3 regions of the Vibrio sp. QJM3NY_39 genome follow, and region 3 is predicted to be linked to each of the others. Evidence: predicted binding sites of a transcription regulator. Region 3 holds the regulator's gene; each other region holds the start of a gene.
What was found. The regulator CRP, encoded in region 3, controls carbon source genes, mostly activating them, when cyclic AMP is high. The targets are predictions, from matches to a motif close to TGTGANNNNNNTCACA.
Positions count from the first base shown of each region.

Region 1: a site for CRP is predicted at 6,198-6,213, ahead of malT (HTH-type transcriptional regulator MalT). Genes of this name have one in related genera too.
Region 2: a site for CRP is predicted at 3,556-3,571, ahead of rppH (RNA pyrophosphohydrolase). Genes of this name have one in related genera too.

Region 1 covers NZ_CM173506.1:301,367-309,574, reverse strand. The annotation lists gene AC3CHU_RS17380 (copper chaperone PCu(A)C) at 1-421, opposite strand, end outside; gene AC3CHU_RS17375 (SCO family protein) at 538-1,134, opposite strand; gene AC3CHU_RS17370 (hypothetical protein) at 1,131-1,571, opposite strand; gene AC3CHU_RS17365 (polyprenyl-phosphate transporter) at 1,775-2,695, opposite strand; gene malT (HTH-type transcriptional regulator MalT) at 3,299-6,007, opposite strand; gene AC3CHU_RS17355 (glycogen/starch/alpha-glucan phosphorylase) at 6,576-8,208, shown strand, end outside.
Region 2 covers NZ_CM173505.1:3,041,614-3,049,821, forward strand. The annotation lists gene AC3CHU_RS13540 (sulfite exporter TauE/SafE family protein) at 1-625, opposite strand, end outside; gene ptsP (phosphoenolpyruvate--protein phosphotransferase) at 634-2,883, opposite strand; gene rppH (RNA pyrophosphohydrolase) at 2,886-3,404, opposite strand; gene mutH (DNA mismatch repair endonuclease MutH) at 4,021-4,686, shown strand; gene AC3CHU_RS13560 (DUF6482 family protein) at 4,773-5,084, opposite strand; gene AC3CHU_RS13565 (hypothetical protein) at 5,321-5,572, opposite strand; gene vpsR (cyclic-di-GMP-binding transcriptional regulator VpsR) at 6,210-7,544, opposite strand; gene lysS (lysine--tRNA ligase) at 7,816-8,208, opposite strand, start outside.
Region 3 covers NZ_CM173505.1:292,662-300,869, reverse strand. The annotation lists gene AC3CHU_RS01345 (hydrolase) at 138-1,130, shown strand; gene AC3CHU_RS01340 (YheU family protein) at 1,230-1,442, shown strand; gene AC3CHU_RS01335 (phosphoribulokinase) at 1,520-2,389, shown strand; gene crp (cAMP-activated global transcriptional regulator CRP) at 2,628-3,260, shown strand; gene AC3CHU_RS01325 (2-oxoadipate dioxygenase/decarboxylase family protein) at 3,445-4,236, opposite strand; gene astD (succinylglutamate-semialdehyde dehydrogenase) at 4,493-5,950, opposite strand; gene astA (arginine N-succinyltransferase) at 5,990-7,009, opposite strand; gene AC3CHU_RS01310 (aspartate aminotransferase family protein) at 7,117-8,208, opposite strand, start outside.

The DNA.
Region 1 (8,208 bases), on a different replicon from region 3:
TTACTTTCTTAACCGGCGCATCGAAGGTCTGTGTTTCACCATTGGCGAAAGTCAGTGTCATCTCGATTTGCTCACCTTCTTTTAGGCTGCTTGCTAGGTCGAACAACATGATGTGTAGGCTACCTGGTTTAAGTACTGCTTCACCGTTCGCAGGGATAGTGATCTCTTGAATTTGGCGCATTTTCATAACATCGCCATCCATGATGACATCATGAAGTTCTACTTTACCTGCTGCAGGTGTTGTTGCAGAAACAATAGCGCGATCTTTATCGCTGTGGTTCATCAGAGTCGTGAACACCGCGCTGTTCACTGCTGAAGGCGGGGTTGCACGAGCATACGCGTCATGAACCATAATGTCGCTACTAGCCTGAGCAAAAGGGGTGAGCAATAAGCCTGCTAGAGCAAGTGCTTTTAACTTCATGTTGTTGTCCTTAATTTTTATGTTTTTGGTCTGGGACCTGACTTTTTGTTCGAACTTTATTAGTTAAGTTCTTTATTTTTCTATACGTTGTTCCTAGTCGTTGATGACTTGGTACGCTAGCGTGTTAACGTGTTGATGGCCTCAACAATTGGCGCTGGCGTCAACGTGTGCGGTACTTTAGTAATCAAAGTACCGTCGGGCTTTAAAAAATAGAAATATGAGCTGTGGTCTAAGGTGTATTCCAACTCTGAACCTTCAAGCTTAGTTTTTCTGAAAATAACACCGTAGTTATGGGCAAGCGTTGTTGTCACATCCAATGGACCACTTAACCCTTCCATCATCGGGTGGAAGTATTGCGCGTATTCATACGAGGCTTCAGCGGCATCACGTTCAGGATCGAGAGAAACAAACATTGGGCGAATCTTTGCTTTTGCTTCATCAGATACTTGGTTAAGCGCTCCGGCCAACATAGCTAAAGAAGTAGGGCATACATCTGGGCAACGTGTGAAACCGAAGTAAACGATACGAATTCTGTCATCGGTTTGGTCAAAGATTTCCGTTGGCTGGTTGTCTTTGCCGAAAAGAGTCGTTGCGGAGAACTCTTGTTTTGCAGCGTGTTGTTCTTGAACTTCGTTTTGCCCATCAAGATAGCTTTTGACACCAAAGCCAAGTACAAAAGCGACAACCAATGCTAACGACCAATTTCTACTCATCTTGTCATCCTTATTGCAGGGTTTACAGTATCGATACCATCAGTGAGTTCACCGACCCATGTCATTTTATCTAAAGTACATACAGGTAAAATCACTTCACCTTCATAGGTATTATTGCCAATGCTCTTCAATTGAAAACGCGCTGATCCCATTTCCATTTCTAAACCGGTGAGCGATAACATCAGTGTCTCAGATGCAGCCCCTTCCCAAACGACCTTTATCTTTGTGGGTAGAAGAGGTTGCGCGGTTTCGCGATCAAGCGACATTGAAATGGATTCCTGCTCACACGATATGGTTGAAAGCATGCAGTAGTCATCCAAGTTGACTACTGCAGTTGAGTGCTCAATGACCGACTTAAATTTTTGAAATACTTGCGGCCCATAAAAACCTGCCACAAGAGCAATGCCAAGAGCCACCACCTTTAATGCTGGGTGCATGTCGTGTTCTCATCTAATTTTATAAGAGCGGCGATGTTATCATACCCCTCAATACGTGCTTGTATCAAAAAGCAATTTTGTGCGTATGGTAGAACTAAAAAAGCGAAGCCATTGGCTTCGCTTTTGTCTGTTCAATCGAGAAGTGAGCTTAGTATTTCTAAGCATTATCCGTTCTAAACGCTTTCCAGAAGTTGGCTGAATGATTAGTCAGCGTTGCGCTCTGCAAATTTCTCTAGTCCTAGAACCAAGGCAATAGCAGCCAACATCATTACAATCGCCATTACCAGTTGAGAAGGCTGAGAGGTTACGGCTTCAAAATCAAACGGTGACAGATTTTCTTGAAGTAGAGGAACTTGCTCACCTTTTGAGTTTATGCGCCAGCTGATGGTTTCTTTCCACGGCCAAATCTTAGGCAGCGTACCGATCATCAAACCAGTTAAGAACACTAGTGTGAAATCGCGGAATGAGCGCAGTAACCAAGAAAGTACGTGCGAGAAAGTCAGTAGGCCAATCACACAACCACTAAGGAATAGCGCAAGCACATCGATTTGGAACTCTTTAACCGCACCAAGAACCGGACCATACATACCAATCAATAGCAGAATGAAGCTACCCGAGATACCCGGTAAAATCATCGCACAGATCGCAATCGCACCCGCAATGAGGATATTGATACTGGTTGGTTCCATTTGCAATGGCTTAAGCACGGTAATGCTATAGGCGAAAGCAACGCCAAGCAGCAAAAACACGAATCGAATCATATCGCGCTTCTCTACTTGCTTAAGAATATGGAAAACCGACACCAAGATCAGGCCAAAGAAGAAAGACCACAGTGGAACGGGGTGGGTGACTAATAACCAAGAAATCAGTTTTGCAAATGTCGCAATGCTCGTGAATACGCCTGCGAACAGTGAAATCAGGAAGAAACCATTGATGTGGTTAAACGCGGCTTTGAAGCCTTCGCGTTTCCATAAGCCAAGTACGCTAGGGTTAATCCTGCGAATGCTTTCTAGCAGCGTATCGTAGATACCAGTGATGAATGCGATGGTTCCGCCCGACACGCCAGGAACAACGTCTGCTGCGCCCATTGCCATGCCTTTGAAAAAAGTACTTAAGTAGTTCATTGCTTCATAGAGTTGAGGGTGATTTTGTGCAGTATACAAACTTTAGTGTAAAAAAAGTATGAATATGCCATTGGGGAAGGGCTTTTATTACTCTCTTAATTGTAAGGCAATAAGTTGAACTGAACATTTGCCTAACATTTAAAATACAACCACTTAGTAATTTGTCATTAAGAGCAGAGATGAAACTGATCTCTTATCGATATTGCATCTTGGTTGCATTATGCAAATGCACTTTGCAATTCGCATGACAAATTCATGGTTTTTATGCGATGCAGGGCTTATAAAACGTCGAATAAAAGTTGGCACGCTAACTGCATTATATACATTGACCCTTCTTAAGCCGAGGGTCACCTAGCCAACTGACGTTGTTAGTGAACCTATTGATTTGTTCACAAATATATAGAGCCAATCGCGATTATTGCGGTTGGCTATTTTTTTGCCTGTCGTTTGGTGATTGTCTTTTTACTTTTCCAGCTCCTACATTTTTAAGCTCTAAACTTCAGATGAAAAAAAAGCCAGCCACCATTGGTGACTAGCTTAAGCTTTTCTCGAATCAATCTCGAATCAATCTCGAATCAATCTCGAATCAATCTCGAATCCGTTTTAATACCCCATTAACTGCAATAAGTTCTCAGCAGTACTGATCGCTTCTTTACGGTTTGCAATATTGAGCTTTTGATAAAGGTTTCGAATGTGAGTCTTGATTGTGGTCCCCGCAACATCCAACTCTTGGGCTATCTGCTCATTACTAAAGCCAGAATAGATTAAGCCAAGTACTTGCCATTCACGCTGGGTGAGTGGGCTAGTGCGCACAAGCTCAGGAATATTCGGGTGATTAACCAAGTTCTCAACAAAGTCTTCATCGAAGTGAACCGAGCGGCTGCGTTGGGTGGTTGAGATATCTTTCATGATCTGTTGAGCGCGATGGCGTTCTAAGTCACCTAAGCCTGGCTTGTTGCTCAATTTATCCAAGATATGCCCGATAGTTCCACCGTCGATCAAGAAGTTACCAACCATACCGGTTTGGTTGGTCATATGAAGCGCTTCTTCAAGTAGCACACGTGCGCTGTCTTCATCGTTAATTTGTGTACGCAATACCGCTTCAACGATCAAGTTTCGGTTGGTGTCGGTAATCAGATGTGAACGCTGCGCTTCACTCTTAAGGAAAGTCAGCGCTTCTTCAGCATCTTCATACTGCTCAAGGATGATGTGAGAACGTACGATGTTTCTCCATTGAAGCTGGCAGAAGTGGTTACTTGCCGATTCAGGTCGAACCGCCACGCTTAGCCAATCACGGATTGCCTCTTTATTGCCTTTTACTTGCCAGAATAGAATCAAAGAAAGAGAAGCATTTGCGGTCCAATCTACGTGGTAAGTTGATTGACGTAGCAGGTGTTGAATTTGGTCGATAAATTTCGACGCTTTATCAATCTCGCCGCGGCTCAATGAAATACGAGCCAGCATAGAATAGCTGTGCAGGTGTTTACTCGGAGAGTGGTGACCAAGGATATCTAAGCCTTTGTAACAACACTCTTCTGCTTCATCTAATCGGTTCCAACACCAGAAGATCTGAGCGCGAACACGCAGCAAAAATTCATGTAGAGGAACGTATTGAAGCTGATGCTCTTCGATCAATTTGAATGCGCTGTCTTGTAGCTCAAATGCAGCTTGAACATAACCTTGAGCAATCAAGATTTCGCTTTGCTGCAGAATTGCCCATAGAGCCTGATGGTAAACCTGATACTGACGTGCCAGTTTTTCTGTTTGTTGCATCATCGGTAGCGCACGGCTTAGGTTACCCATTACGTGATTCACTTCGCCCACAACCGAGGTTGCGACAATGCGGCTACGATAAACGGTGGTGTTCAACTGGCTCAACGAAAGCTCAGCCAATTCCAATGCTTTCTCAGGCTCATTGCTGTTGATCGCAACTTGGGCGCGCAAGGCGTTGTATTGCCCTTGCTGCTGAGTATCCAGTTCGATGTTTCGAGCTTGATATTGAGTCTCAGCTTCTTCCAACAAAGTCCCCACTTGATCATAGCGGTGCTGACTTTGTGCAAGCCAAGCGCGCAGCATTGATAGCTTCGGCTCACTGTATAGTTGATCCGTAGTCAGTTGCTTGATCGCCATCTCTAGCGATGAAAGCTCGCCCTGATTGAACATCGGCCAACCGTGTTCCGTCAGAATTTGAATGATCAGTTCTGGATCTTCAGCACGTTGTGCATGTCGCAGTGCTTGATGAGGTGTTTTCTGTTTGATCCACGCCTTAGCCGCACTTCGGTGCAACTCGGCTTCTTGCTGTGGAATTCGAGCTTGGCGCTCGTGGGCAAGAAATTCGCCGAATAGATTGTGGAATCGGTACCAGTTTTTCTCGCCTTCAAGCGGGTAGATGAATAAGCCAAATCGGTTGAGTGATTCGATCATACCCAGTGCGTCTTCACGCTGTGTAAGCGCGCAGACTAATTCGTCATTGAAATGATCAAGTACTGAACACTGCATCAAGAACTGTCGGGTTTCTTTATCCAGTAGATCGAATACTTCTTCAACCAAATAATCCCAAAGGTGAGCATGGTTAAAGTGAGAGAAAGACTCTGCCGATTGCGCCAGCGTGCGTTTTTGATGTTGAGCTTGAAGGGCAATAAGCTGTAACGCCGAAGGCCACCCCTCAACATAAGTACAGATACTACCAGCGGTCGTGTCATCTACGCCATCGGCGACACGTTGATTGAAGAAGCGCGTCGTCTCTTCAGTATCAAAAGCCAGCGAATCGTTTCCAATTTCAATCATCAGATCACGAACACGAAGGTTTGCAGTGCCAAGTGGTGGTGTCCCACGGCTAGTCACAACAAGCGTCAGGTTGTCAGGCATGTGTTTAAGGAAGAAGCGCATTGCTTCGTGGATGTCGTCATTGTTGACCAAGTGATAGTCATCCAACACAAGGAAACATTCGTGATGGAATTCAGACATCTCAGCAAACACTTCACTTAACAAAGAATGCAACGATGAAAATTGTCGCTTTTCTGCCAGCTTTTGGGCATTAGGGCAGGCATTTTGAGTCGCTTTATTGAGCGATTGCATTAGGTAGTTGATAAAGCGAAAAGCATCGTTGTCACTGTCATCAATGCTGTACCAACCCACATTGGGTTTATCTACCAGCCATTGTGCTGCCATTGTGGTTTTGCCGTACCCCGCTGGAGAGCGGAATAATACAAGCTTATAGCAATCTGCGTGTTGGAGCAGATCGAGAACCCTAGGTCGTAGGATTGCATTATGTAAGCGGCCGGGACGAGTCAGTTTCGAAGGGATCCACATGTCGAAGTTTTTCACCTATTCCGTGGCTTATGTTCTGGATTACCTCAATCTATCGTTGAGTGTAATCGAATGACATCAGCCTAATTACTTAAGTCTTCAATCATATTACGTGAAGCAAAACGGCACCGACTATGATCCTCCTCAGAAACCTTGCACTCCTGCATGTTTTTAGGCTTCTACGCCCTTTATTTGAGACTTTGCTCACATAGCGGGTTGGTTTGTGAATGTGACTTCCTTCATCCCAACACGTAAATCTATGCAAAAGATGAGAGGAAGAAATTATTTTCGTGATCTGAATATCAAATTTGATAATGACTTTAATCCGGTTAAATAAAAGTCACATCAATTGAAGGTAAGTTATCGAACGGGAGCTTGTGATCTTAGTCACTCCAAGTTTTTGTTCGAAGTCAGAACATGAGAGTCAGATCACTAACCCTATGTCGGTACGCCCCCTACGCCCTCCCATCTACTCCTAGTTTGTCGCGTTAGCGGGAGGATGTTTAGTTAATGGTGACCATGCACGATATGTGACAGATGAATTAGAACTATTAAAAGCGAGATTTCTGAAATGAAACCAACTCAGCAAAAAACTTTCGATAAAGTGTCGTTCCAAGAAAGCGTTAAGAAGCATTTATCTGCAACCTACGCAACAACGATTGAAAACGCAGATAGCCGCGCATGGTACCTAGCAATGGGGCGTGCGCTAGCAGAATTGACAACATTTGATCTGTTAGAAACTGAAAATGACGAAAAAATTAAGAACGCGAAGAGCGTTAACTACCTTTCACTAGAGTTTTTGATTGGTCGTTTAACAGGTAACAACCTGATCAGCATGGGCCTATACGAGCAAATCACTCACGCAATGGAAGAGTTAGGTCAAAACCTAACTGACCTTCTAGAAGAAGAGCGCGACCCATCACTAGGTAACGGTGGCCTTGGTCGTCTTGCTGCTTGTTTCATGGATTCTTGTGCCGCTCAAGAATACCCAACAGTCGGTTACGGTCTTCACTACGAATACGGTCTATTCAAACAGTCTTTCCAAGATGGTCGTCAACAAGAAGCACCAGACGCGTGGCGTGGTGTTGAAGGTTACCCTTGGGAAGTAGCTCGTCCAGAACTAGCACAACACATTGGTTTTTACGGCCATGTAGAAGTTGAATACATCGATGGTAAAGAAGTTCGTACTTGGGTTCCGGGTATGGAAGTAAAAGCAATGCCTTGGGATCTACCTATCGTAGGTTACGAGTCAAACACGGTTTACCCATTGCGCCTTTGGGAATGTCAGGCAATCGCACCATTCTCATTAGCAAGCTTTAACAACGGTGACTACTTCGAAGCGCAACACTCGCTAATCGATGCAGGCAACATCACTAAAGTACTTTACCCGAACGACAACCACGAGAAAGGTAAGACTCTGCGTCTAATGCAGCAGTACTTCCACTCAGCAGCGTCTGTTCGCGACATTCTACGTCGTCACGAAGCAGCAGGTTTCTCTCTAGAAGATCTGCCTAAGCAAGAAACAATTCAACTGAACGATACGCACCCAACGATCGCTATCCCTGAATTGATGCGCATCCTGATCGATGAGAAAGGTTTAACTTGGGACCAAGCTTGGGAAATCAGTGCTCATACGTTCGCATACACGAACCACACACTACTTCCAGAAGCATTAGAGACTTGGTCTGAATCTTTGATCAACCGTCTTCTTCCACGTCACATGGAAATCATTTTTGAAATCAACCACCGCTTCATGCAAGAAGTTCGCAAGATGTGGCCTGGTGACGGTGAGAAGCAAGCGAAGCTTTCTATCATCCAAGAAGGTTTCCACCGAATGGTTCGCATGGCAAACCTATGTGTGATTGGCTCTTACAAAGTAAACGGTGTAGCTGCGCTTCACTCTCAACTAGTTAAGAAAGACTTGTTCCCAGAGTTCAACGAAATCTTCCCTGGCAAACTGACTAACGTAACGAATGGCATCACGCCACGTCGTTGGTTGAAGTTCTGTAACCCAGGGCTATCTACGCTAATTACTGGCAAGATAGGCACTGAGTGGCCAGCAAAACTTGAGCAGCTAGAAGGCATCGCTAAGTTTGCAACAGACGCGAAATTCCAAAAAGAATTCATGGCTGTTAAGAAAGAAAACAAACAGCGCCTTGCTGATTGGGTTCAAGAGAACATGGGTATCGAGCTAGATACTAACG
Region 2 (8,208 bases), 860 kb from region 3:
CCGGAAGATCATCGACAGAAGAGCCATGCCAAATAAAGCCTAACATTCCCGAAATCGCGATAACACAACCACATACAGAGGATGAGCCAACCGCTTTGCGCATTTCCACACCGTGATGATTAAGGAAGGGTACCGATAAAGAACCACCACCAATACCAGCCAAGCTTGAAACCAAACCAATACCGCCACCACATAACATGGTCTTAGCTGAACCCGGCATCAGCTTTTGACTCTTAGAGCGGATCGACAACAACATCTGCAACGCCAATACCAAGACAATCACACCAAAGACTTTTGGCAGATATTGAGCAGGAATAACGTCGGCGACAAAAGAACCTAGGAAACCACCAATCACCACGCCAGGCATCAACCACTTAACGACAAAAAGTTCCACATTACCCAATTTTAAATGGTTAATTGCAGACGATCCCGAGGTGACAATAATGGTTGATAACGAGGTAGCCAATGCCATTTGCATCGCAAACTCTTGAGGAATACCCGCTTTAGGAAGCAAAAATAGCAAGGCAGGAACTACCAGCAAACCACCGCCAATGCCTAGCAAGCCCGCTAAAACACCAACAATAGCACCAAGGCCCGCTAACAAGCCTATCAGTTCATATGACACGTTAAATCCTATTTTTTACCTGCTCGAATGAAGCCTGTAAATTCACGCTCTTCGAAATAGTTCAGCATCATACTATATATGTCACTACCATATGGTTTTGAAAGCGCTCTATTTGCCAAATCCTGTAATTCACTCAAGTTAGATTGGCGAATCAAATATTTAGTCCTCGCGACATTTGAGGTATTCATACTTAACGTCTCATACCCCAACCCAATCAGTAACAACGCGCCCATAGGATCACCGGCTAGCTCGCCACAAATACACACAGGTAATTGATGTTGCTTACAAGTATCATGAATTTGTTTTAATGCCATGATCACCGCTGGGTGCATTGATTCATAGACATCAGATACTCGTGAATTGTTCCGATCAACCGCTAATAAATATTGAGTTAAGTCGTTGGTACCGACTGAAACAAAGTCGACCTTATCAGCAATCAGCGGCAGTATGTAAAGCATTGATGGTACTTCAATCATGATACCAACGCGAGGCATACGCACTCGGTTATCAAGCTCATGCACTTCGTCATACGCTTGTTCAATAAGTTGTAGCGCGTCATCCAGTTCCTGAGCACCAGAGATCATCGGCAGCAAAATACTCAAGTTATGGCTTTCACAGCTCGCACGTAGCATGGCACGTAACTGAATAATAAAGATGTCAGGATGATCGAGCGTAAAACGAATACCACGCCAGCCAAGGAATGGGTTGTCCTCTTCGATTGGAAAATAAGGTAAGGCCTTATCGCCACCGATATCGAGTGTACGCATCACCACTTGCTTCTCAGGGTAGCTCGCGAGTACAGAACGGTATTGCTTGAACTGTTCGTCCTCTGACGGAAACCTCTGCTGCAACAAGAAAGAAATTTCGGTTCGATACAGCCCCACCCCATCAACGCCTTGGTTGATAGCGATATTGGTGTCGGCACTCAAGCCCGCATTAAGCAGGATCTCGACTTGCTGGTTGTCTTGCGTTTTTGCCGGTAAGTATAGTTCTCGATTGACCATAGAAGAGAGCTCACTCTCTTCTAAAATCAGCCCTTGATATTCTTTGAGCAGGTTTTGAGTCGGCTCAATAAAGATCTCGCCACTATACCCGTCGACAATCGCTTGCTTACCATTAGCTTGAGCAAGATTTAGGTTAACCCCCATAACAGAAGGAATACCCAAAGCTCGAGATAAAATCGCGGCATGTGAGTTCGCCGCCCCTTCCAAAGAAATAACAGCTAAAAGTTTTTCTTTGGGAATAGAGGCCAATACCGAAGCCGTTAACTCTCGAACCACCAAAATAATTGGCTTATCTAGCGTGCGAAGTTCATGTTCAGAATTGTGAAGGAAATAGAGTAATCTTTGACCAAGCTCTCGGATGTCTTGTGCCCTCTCACGAAGGTACACGTCTGACATACGAGCAAAGCGATTCGAGTAGCTCTCAACAACCTGCCTTAATGCCCAATCGGCCTTATCGCCTTTCTGGATTTGGCTCTTAAGATCCTTACGCAACATGGGATCGTTGAGTAAGTGAGTAAACAGGTCAAAGATCGCCAACGCGTCTTTATTTATTTCACTGTCTAGGCGCTTTCGCATTCGCTTAAAGTCATTGAGAGCATTTTCGACGGCGACTGCCAGCATTTCATGCTCTCTTTCAACATTAAGCGTCGATGCTGGATAAACATCGGTGAGTTCAGGCTGAGTGTTATCCCACCATAAATCACCAATCGCAACGCCCGATGAAGCTGCAATACCTTTAATCTTAGGTAGCTTCTGTTGCTCTAAAAGCCAATGGCCTTGAGTTTGAGCGTGCGCCACAATAACCGCAAGTTGTGCTGAGAGTGTGACAAGGAAGGATTCTTCCATCTCACTGAATAAACGAGGAGACTTCTGTTGAATGACCAATACGCCAAGCACTTGCTTGCGATGGATAATCGGAGTGCCGAGAAAAGAGTGATAAACCTTTTCTCCAAGCTCTGGAAAAAACTTATAAGCAGGGTGAGCAGATGCTTGTGCAAGGTTGATAGGTTCAGCACTTCTTTTGACAAGGCCAACCAGACCTTCGTCAAAACCAATGTGAATGCTATTGCCTTTGAAGATCAGGCCTTGAGTTGCCATCAACTCAAGACGCTGCATATCATTATTTGCCAAATACACGGTGCAACATTCCGTCTGCATCGCACTGCATGTCTCTTTAACCAAAATATCAAGAGCCGTCGACACATCTTCAACTCTTGATACGTGTTCAACTATTTCCCTTAGTTGACTGAGCATGCTTAACCTCTACGCAATTTGCGTTTTCCTTTTGTTTTTCGCTCTTTAAACGGCATTGCTAAAGATGCGAATTCTTTCATCGCTCGACGGTAAACATCTCGCTTGAAAGAAACAACTTGTCGAACTGGGTACCAGTAACTCACCCAACGCCAACCATCAAACTCAGGTGTACTTCCACGCTGCATATTGATCTGCGATTCATCGCAATCTAAGCGTAAAAGGAACCACTTCTGTTTTTGTCCAATACAGACAGGTTTAGAATCCCACCGAACCAGTCGTTTGGGCAGCTTATAGCGTAACCAATGACGACTTGTCGCGACGATCTTTACATCCTTTTTAGTAAGGCCAACCTCTTCATACAACTCGCGGTACATTGCCTGTTCCGGAGTTTCACCTTCATCTATTCCCCCTTGAGGGAATTGCCATGAATGTTGCCCGTATCGTTTAGCCCAGAAGACCTGACCATGGTTGTTACAGATTACAATACCAACATTTAATCGGTAACCATCGCCATCTATCACTGGCCAACCTCTATCTAAATTTTTAATTACTCTGATTTTTCCACATATCCCCAATCGGAGCAAACTTAGTGACGTGACAAGCGCTATATTTATGAATATTAACTAAGAATATGGATAAGTTTTGCTCAAATTCTAGTTACCCACACAAGAGTGAGACATAGACCACATTTATTCACCTTTTCTGTGAATAACTATGTGAAGAATTACCCGCAATCGTTTTTTTTAATCCATAGATTCATCAACATCAAAAACACCAAGTCGAGTAAATATAATTTATTTAATTAAAAATCAATTAATTAGAATTAGAATTTCATTTTTAAAAACATTAAAAAAGTAAAAGATCTTTCAAAAACAGAACATGGTTAAAGATCAACCACTCCGATGTTTATCCACACTAGTAAGCGAAAGATTCATTTTGAGCCCCATTTGGCAAGCATTTAATCCACCATAAACCCCTGTTTATTTATCCACTAAATTAATATTTCAATTAATTACCTTTATGTCCTGTGGATAACCATGAGTTTGATCCCTTTCCTAACAAGGAGATCATTTCTTAACCAGTCGTCATATGGTGATAACTTCTGGTAAAATCATTTTTTTGATCATGTCTTTTATTATGAAACCAGAACCACAAACACAACAAGAGCTGCTAGATAGAGCGTATGCTATCGCCGGAATGACCTTTAAAGAGCTCGCCGATGAAGCTGAGATGGTGATGCCAAACGACCTCAAGCGTGATAAAGGCTGGGTTGGACAACTATTGGAATGGCACTTGGGTGCGCCCGCTGGCAGTAAACCAGAACAAGATTTTGCCAAACTCGGTATCGAGCTTAAAAGCATCCCGATTGGCTACTCTGGAAAGCCACTCGAAACCACCTTTGTTTGTGTCGCTCCATTGATGGGCGTGCAAGGCATAACTTGGGAAACCAGTCACGTTCGAAACAAGCTGTCTAAAGTGTTGTGGATCCCAGTAGAGGGAGAAAGAGAGATTCCGCTGGCAGAAAGGCATGTTGGCTCCCCATTACTCTGGACACCAAGCCTAGCTGAAAACGAACTCCTGAAAAGAGATTGGGAAGAGCTGATGGAGTTGATCGTGTTGGGTAACGTTGAGCAGATAACAGCAAGACACGGTGAAGCACTGCATTTAAGACCAAAAGCGGCCAACAGTCGCGTGTTAACAGAAGCTTACGGTGCAAGTGGAAAACCTATCAAGACTAAGCCACGTGGTTTCTATCTACGGACTCAATTCACCCATAAATTGCTGACAACCCATTACGCATAGAGCTCTTATCTAGCATAGATGGACCAAACTATCAGTATGTTACAAACCGCCTGTAACTAGAATCAATCTCTAGCTACGAACGCTCTCTAATGAGGTTTGAGCGCCAGTTCAATATCGCAGTAGCTTTGGCTTGGCTCATTACCAAACTCGTCATAGGCGTTGTGTAAGCGAAGATACGCCTTTTCAAAACCGAGCCGGAGCAACTCTTCTTTCACTTGATCCAAGGATCCAAAGTGAAGCGGCTCACCGTCTTGCTTTACCGGTTCTAGCTTGTGTTTATATTCCACTGCTAATAGATATTCCGAGATATCGGAACAGCCAATAACGTATACCTTTGGTGTTTGATAAGAGTCTTTGTGCTCTCCATGTAACCACATATCTAATTGATGCTTTTGCATAGCCAGCCTCCCTTGCTCTATAAAGCGTAGTAGAACTCTTTTTCTTTACTAGATAACGACTTAAAAAAGCACACATAACGGCTTAAAAAAGCACACATAACGGCTTAAAAAAGCAAAAAAGAGAAACAAGTGCTTCTCTTTTTTGGCCAGTTTTAGTTCAAAAGCTTGCACTTTCGACGCCACAACTATCACTGATATTTATCTTAAGGGGTGAAAGGCGCTATCACCCCACAAGATTACGTCGGTATTCGCGCGCTTAAGACTCGACGAAGGTGACGAACTCGACGTTCAATCGTAACGACTTCAGGTTCAGAAAAACCAATTGGTCGACCATCGGCTTCAAGGCCAATATCTCTCAATAAATGAGTATTGTTCCATGGTAGATCGTATGAACTACGACGAACTTTTCGTTGCCATTCACGTTCTTCACGACGAAGATCTGCACGGATAAGGACTGTTGCTAGTTTTAAGTATACTGAGTGACGCATAATAACTCTCCAGTTGTAAAATAAACTGAGGAAAAATAGCGTGTTAGATAGTATGAGGGCTTCTCACTTAGCTGCTATTTTTCCGCAGCCAAATAAGGGTACGGATCTATTAGTTAGGTTTATCTTGGGTGTTTCGATCGGCCATGGCTGATGTTTGTGACATAACAGTCACCATGTCAGTACACGGATCAAACGACGCGCAAATATGCTGTATAAAATCGAAATGTTTCATTTGCGCCTCCAAACTAACTAAAAAATCCAAAAAGAAATGAGATAATAAAAGCAAATAAGTCTTTGTTAAGCTATTGCTTTCACGGTTAAAGTCTAACCAAGTGAGTATATTATTCAACCGATAATTGATTAACAATTTCAAAACAAATTATTCACCCAAAATATCAGTTGCATATCACTTTATATATAACATATTCACTATGATTATATAAAATCACAGAACATCTCTCTTAAAGACCGAGCCTCCAATAGCTCAATCTATCAATCTGTCAGCAATCAACGATCAACGATCAACGATCAACGATCAACGATCAACGAGAAGTTGTAGCAATAGATATAAAAAAACCACGCATCATGCGTGGCTCTTATATTTACATTAACTGGATAGAATAATGAATAGAGAGCTCTAAACAACACCTTCAGAAATCAGGCCATGTTTATTCAGCAATCTGTACATGGTTGCACGCGAAACTCCAAGCTCCTTAGCGGCCAACGATACTTGACCACCATAAGATTCCAGAACAATCAACAACGCATCTCGCTCTGAACGCTCACGGATACTTTTGAGACTGCGGCGCTCATCATTCTGTTTTGGTAAATCAAGTTGTTGATCGTCAATGATCACCGCATCCGACATCAGCACGACACGCTTAATTTGATTCATCAGCTCACGCACATTGCCCGGCCAGTGATAACGATTCATCGAGCGGATAGCATCGTCTGAAAAGCTCTTGGCTTGAGCATTAAACTCTTTTGAATACTCACGTAAAAAATGATTAGCCAGTACTGAAATATCACTCACTCGCTCTTTCAAGCTCGGAACGTGAATACGCAGAACATTGATGTAATGATAAAGCTCTTCATTGAAGTCGCCCTCGATCAATGCCTTTTCGATATCAGAAGAGTTCGCGGCCAGAATACGCACATCGACAGGTTTAGGACCATCCGCAGTTTCAATTTTACCTTCTTGTAAGAAACGCAGCAGGTTCAACTGCTGATTACGTGGCATCGCCAATACATCATTGAGTAAGATGGTTCCGCCGTCGGCTTCTTCCAACAGACAAGGTGCTGCAGCGGGCTGTGCTGAGATACCAAATACCTCGGCTTCTATTCTCATTTCAGATAAGGCACGACAATTGACCGTTAAAAATGGCTTTTGCGCTCGCGAAGAGTTTTGATGAATTGAGCGTGCAACCGTCTCTTTTCCTGCTCCACTCTCTCCGTAAATCAGGATACTGACATCTGTCGGCCCAATGCGCTTTACTTGGTCTCTCAAACGCTTCACAGCCACAGAGTCGCCAAGCAAGCCCATATTGTTGTTGATGCCGTAGTTTGGCCATACTTTCTGCTCAAGCTTGAGCATACCCAGTTGGTGACCAATGGTACTCAATAACTGGGCATCTGGGATTGGCGCCGTGAAAAAGTCGATACAGAAGTTCACGATAAATTGGCAAATGGTATCAGAGCTCAATTGCGATTCACGAATAAAGGCGAGCCATCTTACTTGCTTGTTGTTACTCACGAGATTAGCGATACCGTTAAGGCTAAACTCATCATGACTAAGATCCACAATGCCAATGCATGGGCCAATGTCAGCAATCAAGGCATCGGCTTTTCGTAAATCTGCACACTGGGTACATTGCCAACCCACTTGCTCTAACACTGATAACCAGGGTTCGTACGCACCACCAACGACGATAAGAGAACCTGGTAAGGAATCCATCTTAAATTGAGTTCCCATCCTTCTTCCTTATTCTATTTTTATTTAAATCAAGCTAATACGAGTCACTGCTTCATCGTTCGACAAAATGCCACGAGATCGTATTCAGCGCAGGACGTATAGTAGTGAGACTATCTTAGATTTTATGTCTCAATAGTAAGACTATGTCAGAAATAATGGTTTTTCGAATCAAGAGTGCGGTACAGGCTAGGTTTTGCAGCCTAAAAACAGAAAAAGCCACCCGAAGGTGGCTTTTTTAATTAGATGGGCTGTTACATCACATAAGCGAGTATTACGCTTGTGGACGCATTGCCGGGAACAAGATCAAGTCACGGATTGTGTGCGTATTTGTAAATAGCATCGCTAGACGATCGATACCAATACCTTGACCCGCTGTTGGCGGTAAGCCGTGCTCTAGTGCAGTAATGTAGTCTGCATCGTAGTACATCGCTTCGTCATCACCCGCGTCTTTTGCGTTAACTTGCGCTTTAAAACGCTCATCTTGGTCTTGTGCATCGTTAAGCTCAGAGAAACCATTTGCTACTTCACGGCCACCGATGAAGAACTCAAAGCGGTCTGTGAAGAATGGGTTGCTGTCGCTACGACGAGCCAATGGAGAAATGTCCGCTGGGTAACCCGTGATGAACGTTGGTTGAATGAGCTGAGGCTCAGCCGTTTCACCAAA
Region 3 (8,208 bases):
ACCCTGTTTTTGTAACCCGTATCAGTGAAACCCTTGCGCTTATACCGAGAATCAACCAAGCTCAAATAAAAACGTGGGCGTTTCGCTAAAAGCTCAACACTTTATCAAAGCCCATAAAAGAAGCATGGACTGTTTTTATGACAATATTTACCGCAGCCGCTGGTTTATCTAATCCGCACTTACAAACCTTAGTGCCACGATTTATTAGAAAGCAGGCATTGTTTGACCCTCAATGGCAAACCTTAGAAACACCCGACGGTGACTTTCTCGATCTTGCTTGGAGCGAATCGCCAGAGGGTGACACCCCAAGTAATGAGGCTCGAAGTAACAAGCCGATATTCGTTCTATTCCATGGCTTAGAGGGAAGCTTTGAAAGCCCTTATGCCAACGGACTGATGAATGCCTTTGCTAAAGATGGCTGGCTATCAGTGATGATGCACTTCAGAGGCTGCAGCGGAAAGCCCAATCGCTTGGCTCGCGCTTACCATTCAGGTGAAGTCGAAGATGCACGCTTTTTCCTAAGACATCTACACGCCCAGTTTCCCAATAACCCTAAGGTAGCGGTTGGTATCTCTTTGGGCGGTAACATGCTGGCGAACTATTTGGCTGAGTACGCGGACGACCCATTGCTGTCGGCGGCGACGATTGTCTCTGCACCTTTTGATCTGGCTTGTTGCTCTAGTCGTATTGAGCGAGGTTTCTCTAAGCTCTATAAAAAGTACCTGCTCAACTCTCTCAAATCGAATGCCTTGAAAAAGATTAAGCTGCTGCAAGAAAAGCTCGGTATCACCGCCGAAACCATTAAGAAGATAGACAAGCTGTATGAGTTTGATGAACGGATTACTGCGCCTCTGCACGGGTTCAAGAATGCTCAGGACTACTATGCTCAGTGCTCAGCGCTTCCTAAACTTAATAAGATTAAGCTACCGACTCAGATCATCCATGCCAAAGACGATCCGTTTATGACAGACGACGTGATTCCAAAGTTCGTGTTGCCTGACAACATCGACTATCGCCTATTTCAAAAAGGCGGCCATGTGGGGTTCATTACCGGTAGCACGCTCAAACCAAGGTTTTGGTTAGAAGAAGCGTTGCCTGCTTACTATGAAAGTATCCAAGATTCGGCATAATGACCGAGCCTTTGTTAAGGACTGAGTAGTAGACGTCACTAGACACGGTAATCAACACATCAATAAACCTATTTATGAACATAAAAGAGAGAAGTATTTATGATCATCCCATGGCAAGACATTGCGCCAGAAACACTGGAAAACCTCATTAAAGAATTCGTGCTGCGTGAAGGCACAGACTACGGCGACGTAGAGGTTTCACTGCAAAACAAGATTGATCAAGTGAAACATCAATTAGCCTCAAAGGAAGTCAGCATCGTGTTTTCTGAGCTGCATGAAACCGTTGATATTCAAGTCACAAAACGCTTCTAAGCTGCGCTCATAAAGGAGCCGTGTTATAGTGGTAAACGATTGCTAACAAGTAAGTTACTCAAAAGACAAGGGTTGTCATGTCCGCTAAACATCCAATTATTGCGGTGACGGGTTCATCAGGAGCCGGCACCACCACTACCTCAGAAGCCTTCCGAAAAATGTTCAATATGATGGACGTGAAGGCCGCTTGGGTTGAAGGGGATAGTTTCCATCGCTTCACTCGACCAGAGATGGATGTCGAGATCCGTAAGGCTCGCGAGCAAGGTAAGCACATCAGCTACTTTGGTCCACAAGCCAACGATTTTGGCGCATTAGAAGAGTTCTTCCGTCAATACGGTAATGAAGGCACGGGTAAAGTCCGTAGTTACCTACATACCTTCGATGAAGCCGTGCCTTACAATCAAATGCCGGGCACCTTTACGCCATGGCAAGAGATCCCAGAAAATTCCGATGTGATGTTCTACGAAGGCCTTCATGGTGGCGTGGTAGATGGCGACATCAATGTCTCACAGCACGTCGACTTGCTGATCGGCATGGTGCCAATCGTCAACCTTGAGTGGATCCAAAAATTCGTTCGTGACACACGCGATCGTGGGCACTCACGCGAAGCAGTAATGGATTCTATTGTTCGCTCAATGGATGATTACCTTAATTACATCACCCCACAATTTTCGCGTACTCACATCAACTTTCAGCGTGTTCCAACCGTAGATACATCGAACCCACTGAACGCCAAAGGGATTCCAAGTTTAGACGAAAGCTTCGTGGTTATACGTTTGCGTGGCATCAAAAACGTCGATTTTCCCTACCTTCTGGCTATGATAGATGGCTCATTTATGTCACGCCACAACACGCTTGTGGTGCCAGGCGGCAAGATGAGTTTTGCTATGGAGCTCATTGTAAGGCCCATCCTACAACAGCTCATCGAAACCGGAAAAATAGGTTAACAAGACGCCATTCTGGTTGATTACTTTTCATACCGTGATCATGTGCACAATTTTGCGTAAAAATCGTAGCTTGGTCACGATTAAAATCAAGAAATAGTACCTGAAAAAGGATACTATTCTTAAACGAAACACAAGATAGCTTGCAGCGCTCAACGAGTGCTCTTATCCTACAAGTCAATCTAGGCTTAGCTAAAATACGGAAAGCGGCAAGCATACCCTGCAGAGGAAGTAAGATATTATGGTTCTAGGTAAACCCCAAACCGATCCAACATTAGAGTGGTTCCTTTCACACTGTCATATTCATAAGTACCCTTCAAAAAGTACTTTGATTCATGCTGGTGAAAAGGCAGAAACCTTGTACTACATCGTTAAAGGTTCTGTGGCAGTTCTTATCAAAGACGAAGAAGGTAAGGAAATGATTCTTTCTTACCTAAACCAAGGTGACTTCATTGGTGAACTTGGCCTCTTCGAAGAAGACCAAGAGCGTACTGCATGGGTTCGTGCAAAATCTCCTTGTGAAGTAGCTGAAATTTCTTTCAAGAAATTCCGTCAACTTATCCAAGTGAACCCAGATATCCTAATGCGCCTTTCAGCGCAAATGGCAAACCGTCTACAAGTAACTAGCCAAAAGGTTGGTGACTTAGCGTTCCTTGACGTAACAGGTCGTATCGCTCAAACGCTACTTAACCTAGCGAAACAGCCAGATGCAATGACTCACCCTGACGGCATGCAAATCAAGATCACTCGTCAAGAGATTGGCCAGATTGTTGGTTGTTCTCGTGAGACAGTAGGTCGTATCTTGAAGATGCTAGAAGAGCAGAACCTAATTTCTGCACACGGTAAAACTATCGTGGTATACGGCACTCGTTAATCTCGATTAACTGAGCCAAAAATTTGAAAGCCACCAAATGCAAATTTGGTGGCTTTTTTGTTTTCTAAAGATCTAGAGAGCAGATGCGAGATGCGAATGGAGCACCTCCCGCGTCCAAGCGCAAACACTCTCAAAGCGAAGCGTACCCGCATCTTTAGGGTAAAGCCCGTGCTCGTATCTTTCTTTAACCGTTGGTGCTCTCAAAGATCTTGTCAGCCGATGCTGCAACAAACCCTGTATAAATCTCACCATTCGCCATCGCATAACGCTTAGCGAACTCGTAGAAGCCACCAGGAATCACCTCATTGCCTTCAACAAATGAAACTGGCACTTTGTCTGCCATTGTAGATGATTGCTCTAATAAGACCTCTGGAGAGCCTTTAACCTGACCGCCAGATGCATTGATAGTGAAACCTGAATCACTCAAATGGTCATTCACAGTCTGTACTTCATCGAACTCATTAAGCTGGTTCACACTCACCGTAAAGTGGTTTGCACCGTAACCATGAGCCGCTAGCCAAGACGCGTATTCACTCTCTTTTGCTAGCACTTGGAAATCCGCGAAACTCAGATCCCAAAGGCGACCACCAAACAAGAACTCATGACCTTGAAGCTTGCTTGCGTCTACTTGCTCAACCAACTTCGCAACGATCTGTTGTAAGTCACTTGAACACTCTTCTACCTTCAACTCACTAATGAACACTTTCGGTTGGTTTGGGTCTGGGTGCTCGTAGTGCTTAGCCACTAACTTCTTGCTCTCAAACAAGTAGTCGCCACAAGCCTTGTAGCCTAATTCAAGGAAAGGCTTAGCCAGTGTTTCAATACCTAGCGGTGCAACATTGAAAGTTCGCAGTGCAATGTGATCATTAATCAGGGCTTCGTCTTCTTTCAGCAGATGATGAACTTTCTCGGCCGATGGGCAAAGCCTGTGAATGTAATCGTCCCATAGTGATTTAAAGAGTAGATCGGGCGTCATGGTGACTCCTTGTCAGAGGTTCTAGCAAGCTAGTAATTTGGATTAGAGAGGGAGAGGCTGGACACAGAGTCAGCAGCCATCAGCCTGTGACATACTTGTTCTATTATTATCTACCGCCCAATCTAGGTGTCGGACGTGATGGAAAAGGAAGCGATAACACCGCTTCCTCATTACACAATTAACCAATGAATCTGTTATTCATGAACCTAGAGCTCATAAGCTTATGATTCATGAACTTATAGCTTAAGAGCTTAAACTAAAGCTCAATACCTGGGCTAAATGTCGCTGGCAGTTGAGTTTCACCACCTTCCATTGACGCCATTGGGTAAGCACAGTAGTCCGCCGCGTAGTAAGCACTTGGGCGTAGGTTGCCTGAAGCACCCGGGCCACCAAATGGTGCATCACCACTTGCGCCTGTTAGCTGGCGGTTACGATTAACAATACCCGCACGGATATGGTCAACGAAGTATTCCCATTCAGAATCGTCTGTTGAAACTAGGCCTGCAGACAAACCAAAGCGTGTGTCATTAGCCAATTCAACCGCTTGCTCTAGCGATTGGTAACGAACTACTTGTAGCAATGGACCGAAGTACTCTTCATCTGGTAATTCAGCAATGTTGGTTGCATCAATAATACCCGGAGAAACAAACGCCGCTTCACCCGCCTTTGCTTCTACTAGGCTTACACCGCCTAGCGATTGCAGATTAGCTTGCGCGTCCAGAATGAATTTAGCCGCAGCTTCCGAAATTTGTGGCCCCATGAAGGGTGCTGGCTCAGCGAATGGCTGATCGACACGAATCTTCAAGGTCGCAGCCACGAGCTTATCGAGCAGTTGATCGCCCTTCTCTCCAACAGGCACATACAAGCGACGTGCACACGTGCAACGTTGACCCGCACTGATGAAAGCCGATTGAATGATGGTATAAACCGTCGCGTCAGCATCACCAAATTGGTCGCTGATCACCATAGGGTTGTTGCCGCCCATTTCTAGTGCCAGCATCTTGCCCGGTTGGCCCGCGAATTGACGATGCAGGATATGACCGGTATTGGCACTACCTGTGAACAGCACGCCATCAAGGCCTTTAGCATCAGCCAGTGCGATACCTGTCTCTTTGGCACCTTGTACTAGGTTAATTACGCCAGCAGGAAGGCCAGCTTCTTGCCATAGTTTCATCGCAAACTCACCCGTCCAAGGTGTCTGCTCTGACGGCTTAAATACCACGGTATTACCCGATAGCAGTGCTGGAACAATATGACCGTTAGGTAGATGACCAGGGAAGTTATAAGGACCAAATACTGCCATTACACCTAATGGACGATGACGCAGTACGATTTGGTTGCCTGCGGCTTCACGTGAAGCTTCACCCGTACGTTCGTGGTAAGCACGAATAGAGATAGCGATTTTACCCGCCATCGCACCCGCTTCAGTGCGAGTTTCCCAAATCGGTTTACCCGTCTCTTTTGCAATAATCTGTGCAATTTCTTCGCTGTTCTCTTTTACCTTCTCAGCAAAGTTCAACACGATCGCTTCACGCTCTGCAAAGCTCAATTTTTTCCAAACTAAGAAAGCGTCACGCGCCGCTGCTACTGCAGATTCAACCTGTGCTGGTGTTGCGCTATCGCCTTGCCACACGACTTCATTATTGTATGGGCTTACTGATGTCATGGCGTCACCTTGACCTGCCACCCACTGTCCTGCTATCCACTGAGTCATACTTCTATCCTTAAAATCTTCGACAGATAATCGCCGCTCTTATTGAGCCAACATGCGAACGAATTCGCCTTCTTTTACTTCAAGAGCGCTTGCTACTTCAGATGATAAAATCACTGTGTCGCTAGCTTGGTCATACGCGCCTTTCGCGGCTACTGCGCGGAAGTACTCAAACGAGGTATTACCAATGAGGAAGTCTTTAGAGCTTGAATGCTCTGCAATTGTCACTTGAGCTCGAATCGCATGACGCACTGATTCGATATTTCTTAGATCACACTCAACCGTTGGGCCCCCATCAAAGATGTCGACATAGCCACGGTTGGTGAAACCTTCACGTTCCAGCAACTTAAGTGCAGGGCGCGTATTGTCATGAACCTCTCCAATCACCGCCTGAGCTTCTTTGCTCAGTAGGTTCACGTAGATAGGTAACTTCGGCATTAGGTCAGCAATGAAGCCTTTCTTACCAATACCCGTTAGATAATCAGCGAGCGTAAAATCAATCGAGAAGAAATGCTCTTGCAGCCATTGCCAGAAAGGAGAGTTACCTTCTGCATCTGATACGCCACGCATCTCAGCAAAAATCGTTTTCGAGAAACGCTCTGGGTGCTCAGACATGATCAAGAAGCGACACTTAGACATCAAACGACCATTCAATCCACCACGGAAAGCCGGGCGTAAGAACAGTGTGCAGATCTCACTGCATCCGGTGTAGTTATTGCCGAAAGTCAGTAGCTTCACGACGTTATTCACGCCAAGCTTTTGCGATGAGTGAACCACTTTGCTGATGTGGTAAGAGTAAAACGGAACATCCCAGCCAATTGAGGCTTCGATACCTGTGGTACCTGCGACTTCTCCGGTTTCGGTATCAAAGCCAACCATTAGGTAGCCTTCATCACCAGGTTCAGTCACGTCTTGTTTAGCAAAGCTGTATTCAGAATGAGTAATTCGGTTGGTTAACAGTTCTTCGTTAACCGGAAGAGATGTGAATCCGTGACCAGACTCAACCGCGCAGGTATGCAACGCATCGTAATCAGATAATTTTATTGGGCGAACAACTAGCATCAATATTCCCTCCAGATGCAAAACAGGCCCAAAACGAGAATCTTGGGCCTTTAGCGGTACGTCATGGGATCGCTCTAATGGCGATCATTCCTATGACGCCGCTCAGGCTAAACTAGCGTAGCGATTGCTTTGTCTAGTTTTGATAAACCTTCTTCAATTTCTTGTGTAGTGATAACCAGTGATGGCGTGAAACGAACCACGTTTGCACCCGCAACCAGTACCATCAAGCCTTGTTCGCCTGCTGCTACTAATACATCGCGAGCACGACCTTGCCATGCATCATTAAGTGCTGCACCTAGCAATAGGCCTTTACCGCGAACTTCACTGAATATTTGGTATTTGTCGTTAATCTTAGCTAAACCATCACGGAACATTGCTTCACGTTCTTTCACGCCAGCTAGCGTTTCCGGCTGGCTAACGACATCAACAACCGCTTCAGCAACGGCACACGCCAGTGGGTTGCCGCCGTAAGTAGAACCGTGCGTACCGACTTTTAGGTGTGTCGCGAGTTCGGTGGTCGTTAGCATTGCGCCGATTGGGAAACCGCCACCTAGTGATTTCGCTGTACTTAGGATATCAGGTGTCACACCTAGGCCTTGGTAAGCGTAAAAGTTACCCGTACGGCCATTACCTGTTTGCACTTCATCAAAGATAAGCAGCGCATTGTGTTTGTCACACAGTTCACGAACCGTGTTCACGAACTCAGATGTTGGAGATATGATACCGCCCTCGCCTTGCAAAGGTTCCATCATGATTGCACATGTGCGATCTGAGATGTGCGCTTCTAGCGCTGCAATATCGTTGTAAGGCAGGTGAGTTACATCGCCAGGTTTAGGACCGAAGCCATCAGAGTAAGCCTCTTGACCACCCACCGTTACGGTAAAGAAAGTACGACCGTGGAAACCTTGTTTGAATGCAATGATTTCAGATTTCTCAGGACCGTGAACATCCGCTGCCCAACGACGAGCTAGCTTCAATGCTGCTTCGTTCGCTTCTGCACCAGAGTTGGCAAAGAATACTTTTTCTGCAAAACATACGTCGGTTAGCTTCTTCGCTAGACGTAATGCAGGTTCATTGGTCATGACATTACTTAAATGCCAAATCTTGTTTGCTTGCTCAGTAACTGCGTTAACCATTGCTGGGTGACAGTGACCCAAACAGCTCACAGCGATACCACCAGCAAAGTCGATATATTCTCG